3 regions of the Halalkalibacter lacteus genome follow, and region 2 is predicted to be linked to each of the others. Evidence: riboswitches for the same ligand, from Rfam matches in the RefSeq annotation. Region 2 holds a riboswitch; each other region holds the start of a gene.

Evidence for each region. A riboswitch is a leader RNA that binds a small molecule or an ion and turns the genes downstream of it on or off. The one in region 2 is predicted to bind lysine.
Region 1: it holds a riboswitch for lysine, as region 2 does, so the genes downstream of both, SAZ04_RS01020 (aspartate kinase) here and dapA (4-hydroxy-tetrahydrodipicolinate synthase) in region 2, are expected to answer to the same signal.
Region 3: it holds a riboswitch for lysine, as region 2 does, so the genes downstream of both, SAZ04_RS13070 (Na+/H+ antiporter NhaC family protein) here and dapA (4-hydroxy-tetrahydrodipicolinate synthase) in region 2, are expected to answer to the same signal.

The regions. Positions count from the first base shown of each region.
Region 1 covers NZ_JAWRVL010000001.1:210,445-214,727, reverse strand. Annotated here, with positions in the region: gene uvrC (excinuclease ABC subunit UvrC) at 1-1,484, shown strand, start outside; lysine riboswitch at 1,734-1,922, shown strand; gene SAZ04_RS01020 (aspartate kinase) at 2,042-3,280, shown strand; gene SAZ04_RS01015 (YslB family protein) at 3,430-3,825, opposite strand; gene SAZ04_RS01010 (TrkH family potassium uptake protein) at 4,206-4,283, shown strand, end outside.
Region 2 covers NZ_JAWRVL010000007.1:44,997-49,279, forward strand. Annotated here, with positions in the region: gene SAZ04_RS06925 (Cof-type HAD-IIB family hydrolase) at 1-8, opposite strand, end outside; gene SAZ04_RS06930 (hypothetical protein) at 218-355, opposite strand; gene SAZ04_RS06935 (hypothetical protein) at 531-1,097, shown strand; gene SAZ04_RS06940 (YhcN/YlaJ family sporulation lipoprotein) at 1,146-1,865, opposite strand; gene SAZ04_RS06945 (aspartyl-phosphate phosphatase Spo0E family protein) at 2,138-2,272, shown strand; lysine riboswitch at 2,346-2,526, shown strand; gene dapA (4-hydroxy-tetrahydrodipicolinate synthase) at 2,661-3,548, shown strand; gene SAZ04_RS06955 (M24 family metallopeptidase) at 3,804-4,283, opposite strand, start outside.
Region 3 covers NZ_JAWRVL010000016.1:58,092-62,374, forward strand. Annotated here, with positions in the region: gene SAZ04_RS13065 (hypothetical protein) at 246-515, shown strand; gene SAZ04_RS13070 (Na+/H+ antiporter NhaC family protein) at 793-2,394, opposite strand; lysine riboswitch at 2,551-2,732, opposite strand; gene yunB (sporulation protein YunB) at 2,799-3,602, opposite strand; gene SAZ04_RS13080 (dihydrofolate reductase) at 3,673-4,161, opposite strand.

The DNA of each region.
Region 1 (4,283 bases), on a different contig from region 2:
CTTATCTTAAAATTACGAACGAAGAGCACCCGAGACTTATTACGACACGACAAGTAAAGAAAGATGGTGGCAAGTATTTTGGACCTTATCCGAATGCAGGGGCTGCAAATGAGACGAAGAAGCTTCTTGATCGTCTTTACCCATTAAGGAAATGTCGAACACTTCCAGATAAAGTTTGTCTTTATTACCACATTGGTCAGTGTTTAGCACCGTGTGTGGCAGAAGTTACTAAAGAGCAGAACCGAGTGATGGTTCAAGATATTACGAAATTTCTTCGGTCTGGCCATGATGAAATCAAAGGGCAGTTAACTGAGAAAATGATGAAAGCTGCTGAAGAAATGGACTTTGAGCGTGCGAAAGAAATTCGTGATACTCTTCAACATATGGATACAGTCATTGAAAAGCAAAAGATGATGGTTGGTGATCTCGTTGATCGGGATGTATTTGGTTTTTCGTACGATAAGGGCTGGATGTGTGTCCAAGTGTTCTTTATTCGCCAAGGAAAACTGATTGAACGAGATGTTTCGATTTTTCCTTTTTATAAAGATGCCTCTGAAGATTTGATGACGTTTATTGGCCAATTTTATTTAAAAAAGGAACATATTAAACCAGCCGAAATCTTACTACCAGATGAAGTGGACCTTGGTTTGATGGAACAGTTATTAGAAGTAAAAGCGCATCATCCGAAACGAGGAAAGAAAAAGGAGCTACTTGATCTTGCCAATCAAAATGCTGCGATTGCCTTAAAAGATAAATTCTCTTTAATTGAACGTGATGAACAAAGAACGGTTAAAGCAGTTGAACGTTTAGGGGAAGCGATGAGCATTGCCACTCCTTATCGAATCGAAGCGTTTGATAATTCAAATATACAAGGAACAGACCCGGTCTCAGCAATGGTTTCGTTTGTAGATGGAAAACCGAGTCGAAAAGATTATCGCAAATACAAAATAAAATCGGTAGAAGGGCCAGATGATTATGGATCAATGCGTGAGGTAATTCGTAGACGCTATGTTCGCCTTTTAAAGGAATCCTTACCTTTACCAGATCTGATCGTCATTGATGGAGGGAAAGGTCAAATAGCAGTTACCCAAGAAGTGATCGCTGATGAACTTGGCCTATCGATTCCAGTTTGTGGACTAGCAAAAGATGAAAAACATAGAACATCACAGTTGTTGATGGGAGACCCACCTACTATCGTTCCACTTAGACGGGATAGTCACGAGTTTTATTTATTGCAACGAATTCAAGATGAAGTACACAGGTTTGCGATTACATTTCATCGTCAAACTCGTTCGAAGACATTTTTTAAATCAGCGCTCGATGATATTCCTGGTGTTGGAGAGAAACGAAAACGTCAACTTTTAAAGCATTTTGGATCAGTGAAAAAAATGAAGGAAGCAACAGTTGAAGATCTAAGACAGCTTGCGATTCCAGAAAAAGTAGCAGAGGCGATTGTTGAGACGTTAACAGAAAAAAAGGAATAGTCTCAACAAAAAGGAGAAAGTCGTCCCTTTATCATAAAGAGTGCGAACATGTTGCAATGGCTCCACACGTCGTGCGCCTTTTGAGAAGAGCACTCAAAAGGCTTAAAAGATAACGACGGCTCCGCACATCGCTTCGATTTATAAACAAAAAGGGAAAGGTCGTCCCTTTTTGTTTATAAATCTCTCTTGCGTGATTTTAATTCCTTTGCTAGAATGTAAATCAATTGAATATGCCACACTTCAAATGAAGTGATTGGTAGAGGAGCGAAAACCAATAGTACGCTTTCTGATGGTAATGAGAACCGTTGAAGAGAGTTGAAAGGGGAATTCGCCGAAGTGCAAGAATAGTCTCATCCTTCTTGTGCTGGACCTATGTTGAAAAAGCATAGGGCTGTCACATACCTACACCCAATTGGTATGTGGAGAACTATCTCACGAGAGAAAAAGGGAGCAGTGTGGTACCGGACTGGTATGACTAGCAACAGTGAGGGGTTTTCCTTATTGTTGCTTTTTTGCATTCCATTATCCCTGTGAGGAATAAGGAGAGGACGCGGAAAATGGCAAGGATAGTACAGAAATATGGAGGAACATCAGTAGGGTCAGTAGAGAGAATCAAGCATGTTGCATCAAGAGTAGAACGGTCTGTTAAAGAGGGCCATGAGCTTATCGTTGTTGTATCTGCTATGGGGAAATCAACAGATGAACTCGTTTCGTTAGCAAATCAAATTACCGACGCACCAAGCAAGCGAGAAATGGATATGCTTCTTACAACAGGAGAACAAGTCACGATCTCATTACTAACCATGGCTCTTCATGAGTGTGGAATTGAAGCTGTATCGCTTACAGGATGGCAAGCAGGTATGGAAACAGAAGCAAGTCATGGCAATGCGAGAATTTCGGCTATTAAAAATGAACGATTGGAAGCAGAGCTTGCAAAAGGAAAAGTAGTTATCGTAGCAGGCTTTCAAGGGTTAAGTGAACAGGGTGAAATTACGACGCTTGGACGTGGAGGCTCTGATACAACAGCAGTCGCTATAGCAGCTTCACTAAAAGCAAGTCGTTGTGATATTTATACCGATGTAACAGGTGTGTATACAACGGATCCACGTTATGTGAAAAAAGCAAGGAAACTTCATTCCATTTCCTATGATGAAATGTTAGAAATGGCCAATTTGGGGGCAGGAGTTTTGCACCCACGTGCAGTCGAATTTGCAAAAAATTATGATGTTCCCCTAATGGTCGCATCAAGCATGGAAGACGTGGAAGGTACATTAATCGAGGAGGAAGTTTCAATGGAACAAAATTTAGTCGTACGTGGGATTGCATTTGAAAATGACGTTATAAAAGTGACAGTCAAAGGACTGCCCAACCGTATTGATACACTATCAAAATTATTTACGACGTTGTCAGAAAATCATGTGAATGTCGATATTATTATCCAGAATCAATATGATGAAGAGCATGTAAATATCTCTTTCTCAATTACGCAAAGCTCGTTAAAAGAGACTCTAGCTGTTTTGGGAAAAGCGCAAGAGGATTTACAGTTTGCTGATGTTTCTTTCGAGGAAGAACTTGCGAAGCTATCGATTATTGGTTCAGGAATGGTATCCAATCCTGGCGTTGCTGCAAAAATGTTTGATGTGCTTGCAAAGAATGATATATTCGTGAAGATGGTTAGTACATCGGAGATAAAAGTTTCTGTAGTCGTTCTAGGAGCAGATATGACTCTTGCCGTAGAGATGTTACATGAGCAGTTTCAATTAGCAGAAGAAGTACAAGTGGCTGTTACGGTTTAATCTGTGTGAAAGTGACAGGATCCGAATAAGTTAGTGCAATAGTGATGACTTGAGCTTTTTTGAAGGTCATAGAATTGTGAGTTAGTTTTAGGCGGCAGACCCTTGTAGAGAATAGACGAAAGGTTGTTTTTTGACCTTTCGTCTATTCTTTATTTAATAGTGTCTTTTTTATCTGTTTCGATTTTGATTAGGATCAAGCCATTTTTTTCGGTATAAGTCGCGCCGGAGATACAATTATTCCATGTCTCAACTTGCTGAGCTAGAAACCCGGCTTCTAATTGGTAACAACGTTGATCCGATTTGTTCATCCATTCACCGGTTAGTTCAAAAAGCTGTTCTTGTTTTTTTTCTTTTATTCTTGCGAGTGTTCCCCAATTCGCTTCTTCAAAAAAGGTGATCATCTCTTCAACTGTTGGAACGGGGTATTTACGCGCAAGAGACTTTCCAATCCAATATAAAATTGTATCATGGTCTTTTCCTAGTAAGTCTCTAAGCACATCGTTCCGAATTAAATCATACCCAAATCGATTTGTTTCTACTTCCATGTGGTTATGCACCTCTTCCATACTCTTGTAACCAATTACTTGGTCGAGTGTAAAACAATGTAAAGTTATGTAGCCAATGTGATTATGGCATAAGTTCAAAACAGTACTATTGATTTTTAAAAAGCCCGAGTGCGGTCTTTCTTATTGAAAATATAGCTACTACTTTTGATCATAAACGATGTCGTAATCACGTACAAGCATAATTCACGATAAGGAGAAACGGTGTCTTAAGGTTGAGAAGGGAAAATAGATATGAGTAGTAGAAAAATCACTCGAGTATGGATTAATTAGGACCAAGTAATTCGTTAGCTTGCGCTTGTAGCCTTGCTGTTTCTTAAATGGTATACTTAAGCGCGAAATGAACATGGAGGTACGTATTAATGAAATCAGGACTGAATCAATTCCTTTCTCCATTTAGGGTCATTATTATCGCCTATATTATTGCAATGTTTGTCTTT
Region 2 (4,283 bases):
TTGATCAACTATTTCCACTCCTATATGTACAGATCTAAGCTGCATACCCATAACCAACAGCCTGGTTTAAATACTCCCACATTATTCATGTTATTTTGTTATTATTCTTGCTAGCTTACTTTTTGGAAGCAGTCATTCACTTTCACACACAAAAAAGCATGCTTTTACAGCATGCGAGTTAGGTGATACGCTCCACACATCTCTTCCCTTCATTTCTTTACTTCTTTTTATTCACTATTTCCCTTGTTCTTTCTTCGTCTTGCTGCATCATTTGTGCAATTTCAGTTAATGTTTCATCTGCTTCCTTTGATTGTTGATATTCAATGACGTGAGCTACTCTATTTCCAAGTATCATAAACCCCAAAAACAATAAAAAAAACAATGACAACGCTATACTTATTATAAAAGTAAACATTGAATATACCACCGTCCTTTGTACCATCTTACGGTGGAAATTTGGAGTTAATGCATACTTTTTCCTGCTTGCTTCATACTAGAGGAAACGTTTGTATATCGGAGGTTGATGTACTTTGCAAAAAAGGAAGTTAGTGATAATAATCGGGACAAGTTTCATGCTCGCAAGTTGCGGAGCTGACTCTGAAGCAGAAATTGTAAATGATATTGAAGCACAACAAACAGAAACTGAATACCATTATTATCCAAAAGCAGCGAGTATAAGAGATCAAAACAAAGAAAGTGTCCCTAAATACACCGCACTTGAGTCCTACGGTGATGAAGCGGGTCACTATATTAGTGAAACAGCTACAATATTAGAAAAAATGGCACCTTTATTTGAACAGAGTACCGTTCACACGACTGATGTGCAGGCTGTACTTACACAGGTAGAAGAACTGAGAGAAAAAAGTTCAATGTTCATTGATTTAAATAGACCTGAACTTTTTGACGGGTTACACCATGTACATTTATCAACACTTATCGAAGTCGATGCTTTAGAGAGAGTTTTGCTTGATATGAAAGAACCAATCCATCCTCTTCAAGTAACGAATGCTCGTGTCTATTATGAAAATGCCGTTATGTCCCACAAGCTAATGGAACGTGAATACCTATCTATAACGGAGGAATTAGGAATCCATTAATTCAATATTATTAGATAAAAAAGAACAGGGTTTTCTTTCCCCCCTGTTCTACCTTCTTCCATGCGCTCCATCATCTAGTAAATCAGCTAGATCCCCCACAGTTCCACCGATGGAATCAAATGGTTTATCAATTCCAACATGGTGTTCTATTGCATTCATTCGATTAATCATTTTCCGATTGGTCGTAATATATATGTTCGAAAGTTCTGTTACCTGTTCAACCTCTTGCTCAACCGAACGACGGAGTTTCACACGGTCTTGCTCATTTGATTCTAAACCGATGACAATTCGATTCCCATCAGTCATTACATGAGCGTCACGAACATTTTCTAATGCTTCAACACGAGCTTCAATTTTTCTTGTTAAATCTGTCGTTGCCTGCAGGTGCCTATTACTTTGTATTGTTGTTTTCTCATTCAATTGTGTATCTGTACTGTGAGGATATTTATCACGAATTATCCCAGGGCGGTTGTTTAAGATTCTCGGGCCTTGCTTGTTTATTCCTTCATGATCCATACTTAAGTTACGTTTCCCTGTTGTGTATGCTCCCTCATGTGTTAAGTGTGGAGCTGGATCCGTTAATCCTTTTGGAGCATCATCTGGAACCATCATATCAGAAAGCGGCCCCTCTAAATTACGAGCATGAGTTACGCCATACCCACTAAACCCTTCGTTCCGATTTGGATTTGCTCCCATCTCTTCCTTTTGAGGTAACGTGCAACCTGTTAAAAAGATTATTCCAATAAGCAGGTAGCTGACATATTTCATTGAAATCCCTCCTATCCCTATTGTGCGAAAGACTTCGTATTTTCAACCTGAAAAAATATAGAAATTCTTCATTTCCCACTGCAAATCTTGTCGGTTTTTTTCTGTTTTTCACTAATTATGACTACTTTAGAAGAAACACTTTTCAACATTTTTCTTTTGGTTATAATAATTTTTAAATAGACATTTTTTAGTCCACGCATTAGTGATAGCTCCAGGTTCAACTTCTAAGTTGTCTGTTTCTGTTTAAAATAGTAGAGGTGGAGTGGAAATAAATGTATGTAGAAATAGAGCAAAAGCGATTACAAATGTTGATTCTTGCCAAGAAGTATGGAATGACTGCAAAAGTTACCATTCAATGTAGTCAAGAACTGGACAAGCTTCTAAACTTAATACAAAGAAATTCTTAATAAACCATTGCATTCATTAAGAACATTTGGTAAGGTAAACACAAATTACGTTATATCTTACTTCATACTTTGAAGTGAGGGTAGAGGTGCAAATATCATTAGTATGTTAGTGAAGGAGAATGAGCTCCAATGAAGCTAACTGAAAGGGGTATTTGCCGAAGCTAATAACACTCATTATTTATTAGCTGGGACTGTTCTAAATAAGGACAGTACTGTCATATAGCAATCTTGCTATATGGAGGGCTATCTCACACATTGAATTGGTTTTGCTAAAATCGCTTAACCTAACAACAATGAGTAGAGGCCTCATTGTTGTTTTTTTGTGCCTCCCAGTAGCCCATCTAACCCATACGTACATGGAAAATTTTATGAATCGAGGGTGAATTGGATGAATTTTGGACGAATTGTAACTGCAATGGTCACACCATTTAATCAACATGGACAACTGGATGTTGCAGCAACAAAGGAACTTGTACAACATCTTATTGCAAATGGAACCGATGCTTTAGTAGTAGCTGGAACGACTGGTGAATCACCTACTCTTTCTACAGAAGAGAAACTCCTTCTTTTTAAAACTGTTGTGGAATCTGTAAATGGACAAATTCCTGTTATTGCTGGAACTGGATCAAATAATACAAATGCATCCATTGAACTTACAAAGCAAGTAGAAGAAATTGGTGTAGATGCGATTATGCTTGTTGTCCCTTATTACAACAAACCATCTCAAGAAGGAATGTACGCTCATTTTAGTGCCATTGCTAAAGCAACGAAATTGCCAGTTATGCTTTATAACATTCCTGGACGCAGTGCCGTTAATATGAGTGTTGAAACAACTTTACGCTTAGCTCAACTCTCAAATATTGTAGCGACGAAAGAAGCAAGTGGTGACTTAGATGCAATGGCAACGATTATTGAACATGCACCTGAAGGGTTCTCCCTTTATAGTGGTGACGACAGTTTAACATTGCCTATTTTAGCAATTGGAGGAACAGGTGTTGTGTCTGTTGCTTCTCATATTGTTGGAAATGAAATGCAACAAATGGTGCGAAATTACCAATCAGGACAAGTGACCGCTGCTGCTATGCAACATCGTCAACTTGTCCCGGTTATGAAATCATTATTTATGGCCCCAAATCCTACAGCTGTTAAAGCTGCGTTAGAAATGAAAGGAATCAAAGTTGGATCGGTTCGCTTACCTCTTGTCCCATTGACTGCAGAGCAACAACAAGAGCTCCAAACCGTTGTACATCCAACGATGAATTTCTTTGTAAGTTAAGATGTGGTTATACTTTCTTACCTTTTTTAAAAGCATGTAGCCAAGGGCTACATGCTTTTTTCATGAATAGTATCGTAAACTGTTCTATGTTTACTAATTGATTTTTTTAAATATCCTGTACCAAAAAATTGTCTTTCATATATACCCGTATCTGAGTATCTTATTTACCTTGTTCATTAATTAAAAGGCTCTTATAAAGGGAAAGAAAAAGAAGTGTCTCAATAAGCCATTTTTTAACCTTTGAGACACTTACAGTTAAGAGGTTTGCTCATCTGTTAAGATGGAAAGAGTTGGTTTTTCATACAAATTACGTGGGAAATTTGTTAATAGCTCCACACCCGTATTTGTGATTTGAATGGTTTCGGTAATTTCAACACCGTAATCGTTATACCAAATTCCTGGCATCAAATGGAAAGTCATATTTGGTTCTAAGATGGTTTCATCCCCTGGGCGAAAACTAACTGTATGTTCGCCCCAATCTGGTGGAAAACTTAACCCTACTGAATAGCCAAGTCTAGAGCTCTTTCTGTGACCATACTTACCTATTGTTTTACTCCAAACCCGTTCCACTTCTTCAGCTCCAATACCCGGTTGAATGAAATCAAGCGTCGCTTCGATCCCTTCCTCAACCACTTTCGAAAGCTCTTTCACCTCATTCGGAGCTGTTCCAATCGACATCGTTCTAGCCATAGGGGCATGATAACGCTTATAAGCGCCTGCTATTTCAATTGTTAA
Region 3 (4,283 bases), on a different contig from region 2:
TATCACGTAACGTGAGAATCCATCCTTCACCAAAAAATAACGCCCTCTTAGTAATTTGCGGAGCGATTTCCTCTTTCTCGAAGATCTTTTCAAGGTCGGTTATATCACCTTTTTCCTTTCGTATAACTAGGAGTGTTTCAAGTAGCGTAGGTTCTTGTCACATTTTTCATAAACATTGAGTACGATGAATTAATATAGAATGTTTTTTAGGGATGAGTGGTCAAAGGAGGAAAAAGGAGGTGTGAATGATGGCTCGTTATCGAACAAAACCCATCGTGATCGAAGCTGTAAAAATTACAAGAACGATTACGATCGAGACTGCAGAAGGATCAATGGTTGGCCATCCTGGCGACTATCTAATTACAGATAAGAATGGGGAGCAGTATCCATGTTCAGCAGAGAAATTTGTGAAAACGTATGAGCGCGTGAAAGATGGCTCAGATGTGACAGCTTTCCTAAAGAGATCCTTACGAAAACTGAAACGAAAATCGAAAGAGATTTTTGTAAAAACATAGATTTCAGATAAGTAGAGACTGCCAACTTTATTAATTCCTAAAGTATTCAGCGTTCTCTTCCTTAGATTTTAGGAAGTATATTCTAAGGAGGTTTTTCTTTTTTTACGTTAATTCTATTTCTTAACAGGCACATACCCTGTTTTCTCCTTCTTTCGATCTCTATTAGTTTAAGTTTCCTCTTACTCGATCATAAACATTTAATTAATTTTGATAGATTTTTCTACTACTAATGCAAAAAGGATCAACCTCCAACGAATGAAGGCGACCCTATTATTCATTATGTTTTTTCACCATACATTTTCTTTAATACAACCACTGTTGCAAAAAGAAGACCAAATGCCACTGCTAAGCTTAATAAAACACTTGTTGTCATTCCGAGTACTAGATAGGAGATCATCGTAATTCCAGCTGCTACTAATGCATATGGCAACTGTGTCACGACGTGATCGATGTGATGACTTCCTGCTCCAGTAGAGGAAAGAATCGTCGTATCTGAAATCGGAGAACAGTGATCTCCAAAAATGGAACCAGCAAGAACGGCCGCCATCATCGGCAACATCATCGTAATATCAATCACCGCAGCCATTTCACCGGCAATCGGAAGCAACAATCCAAACGTCCCCCAAGATGTTCCCGTTGAAAATGCGGCAAAACCCGCAATCACAAATAAAATAACTGGTAAAAACATTGAATGAAGATTCGCCTTTTCGACAAGTGACGCTAAATACGTTCCTGTCCCAAGATCACCGATTATGGAAATAAGCGTCCAAGCAAAGAATAAAATATAAATAGCTGGAAGCATTGACTTCATTCCAACTAGAAGTGAAGTGCCTAGTCCTGTACCTGATTTAGGCTTACGCACATTTAACATAAGGGCAATCACTAAACCAAAAATTCCACCGTACACAAGAGCCGCTGCTACATCCGTATTTTCAAAGATCGTTAATAGCGTTGCTTCGCCTTCCGTCCCTTGAATTCCAGTTGTAATCATAAAAAAGACTGTCCCAACAATTAACGCAACAATCGGCCATACTAAGTCGCCAACTTTTCCTTTTTTACTCGCTTGAATCTCTTCTTGCGAACCAGGAATAGCACCTAAACCGGGGTTGAACAATTCGCCTGTTTTCATCGCGCGCTGTTCGTGAGCTTTCATCGGTCCAAAATCAAGGTTGAACCATACAACAGCTACTACAAGACCAATCGCAACAAGTGCGTAAATATTCATCGGAACCATTAACATGAACGCTTGTAACGCTTCATACTGCGTTACCGAATGCGTTGCAAAAATTCCAGCAATAATGGCAATAATGTAGGCACCCCAACTTGAAATCGGAGCAATGACACACATTGGCGCAGCTGTAGAATCAACCAAATATGCTAATTTTGCACGTGAAATGCGGTGACGATCCGTTAAAGGTCGACTAACATTTCCAACTGTTAAACTATTAAAGTAGTCATCAATAAAAATGATCAGCCCTAATACAACTGTTAAGATTTGAGCACCTACACGCGTTTTCACTCTTTTCATGGCCCATTCACCAAATGCACAGCTTCCACCAGAACGCGTAATGAGCGCCGCCATCATTCCTAATAACAAGAGGAAGAGAATGATAAAGAATTCCCACGTATTAATGGCAAACCCCTCATCTATGATCGCCCAAGTTACCGTTTGAAATGTCACAGTCTCTACTTCATAATCGAAAATGATCCCCATAACAATTCCATAAATATTGGCTGCCGCAGAAAGCGGATTAAAATTGTGTAACATCAACGCTCCAATAATAGCCCCTGTCCCAAGTGATACTAAGACACGTCTTGTAACAATAACCATGACAAGAGCTAAAATCGGAGGCACTAAAGAAAAAATAGATGATTCCATATAAAGACCTCCTAAAAATGTCTGGCACTTCATTTATTAACGACTTCATGAGCGTGCGCTCACTTTGGTAAACTGTGCTTACTTCTACATAGCTTCAAACAGAAAAAACGACAATGGTTAACCCACTGTCGCCGTGAATGCCGAGTGAATCCCCTTTATCATGATAGTCCTCCACAACTTGATCGCTTCAAGCTATGACAGCCCTGCATTTATTTAATGCAGCTCCAGCAGAAATAGCCTGACCACTACTTCCACTTCGGCAACATCCCCTTTTTCTTTTCCTCAACGTTGTCATCCTCAGAAAAGGTACTGATGGCAGTCGCGCCTCTACCTCATCGTAAATGAGGCACTTCTATTTAATTACCAATTATGGATAGTATCATGTTTTGATATGAAAGACAATGTTAATTTCCACCACTAGTACCCAAGTCTAGACCACTCCCGTTAGAGGATTTTTTTAATTCAGCAGGTAAAATCATTCCGCCTCCACCATCTGAGTAGTATTCAGGTACTTTTCCTTGGATATTGACAAAACCAACAGGAATCGTTGTTTTTACGGCTTCGGTGTTTGTTGCAAACGGAATAACGATTTTCACATCAACAATCACATCAAAATTAAATGAGATCGTCGTATTATTGATTCCGGTATTTTTCGTTTCAGCATTAAGATCGGTTTTCACATCACCAATCGCTGAGAAGCGAACCGGAATTTGTGGTCCCAATTGGGCAAGTAAGGCATTGTTTGTCGCTTGACCGAGAGGAATGCTATAAATGATACCACCTTCAGTAGTAAGACTTTCATTGTTACCTTCTGAATCAAATGTAACATCGAAGGCTTCTCCTTGTTCTATCGCTTTCAAGTGGCGTTGAACGCGGTTTGTTGCTTCAGATAATATTTTGTTATAAATTTGTGTATTAAATTGGATCAACTGTATATCATCATTCGCATTTTTTTCGATAATAAATAGATCTTCCTGATTAAGATCACTCGCAATTTTTTTCGATACGGCATCATTAATTGCCTTTGTTGCAATGACTCTCGTCTCTGTTGTAGCGATAGACATCAAAGTTGGCCGAATCCCCTTCTCAATTATCCACAACCCTTGTACTGTCAACACAACAAAAATAAGAAAAGATAAAAGCAGCACATAACGAAATGGTAGCGGACCTTTCCGAGTTTGGGGTCTATGTCTTCTTGGTGCTCTCATGCTGAAAAACCCCCTTCACCACATTTCTATGCAGGAAGGGAGACAGTTTGACCAAAAAATTTATACAAGGCTAACACTTTTTTCGTTCATACGTTCGGAATTCATGCGGGTAGCGGTTTTTCTCATCCACTTTCCCCATTTCCACTGAGGCAATTTCCCACTGTTCTTCTTCTATCTTTGGAAAATACGTATCCCCATCAAATGTCTCATCTATATATGTAACATAAAGACGATCAACATAATCCCAAAACAATCGGAACACTTCTGTTCCACCAATGACAAAGCACTCCTTTTCCTGCTTTGCCATTTGCAAAACATCCTCAATGTCGTGTACAACTTCACAGCCCTCCGCTTCATAACCTTCACTTCTTGTAAGCACCACATTTTTCCGTTTCGGCAAAGGTCGACCAATTGACTCGTACGTTTTTCTTCCCATCACAATCGTGTGTCCCGTTGTAACCCTTTTAAAATAAGCGAGATCCGCTGGCAGATGCCAGGGCAGTTGATTTTCTTTCCCGATCAGACGATTGCGATCCATTGCAACAACAAAAGAAATCATGGAACCGCCTCCTTTCCTTTTGACTTTTGTTCTATAGTACCATATATTGTTGGCTGGACAATAAATTTACGTTTTCCGGCGGACATAGAAACCTGACCTGCTCCATCAAAATATCATCAAAA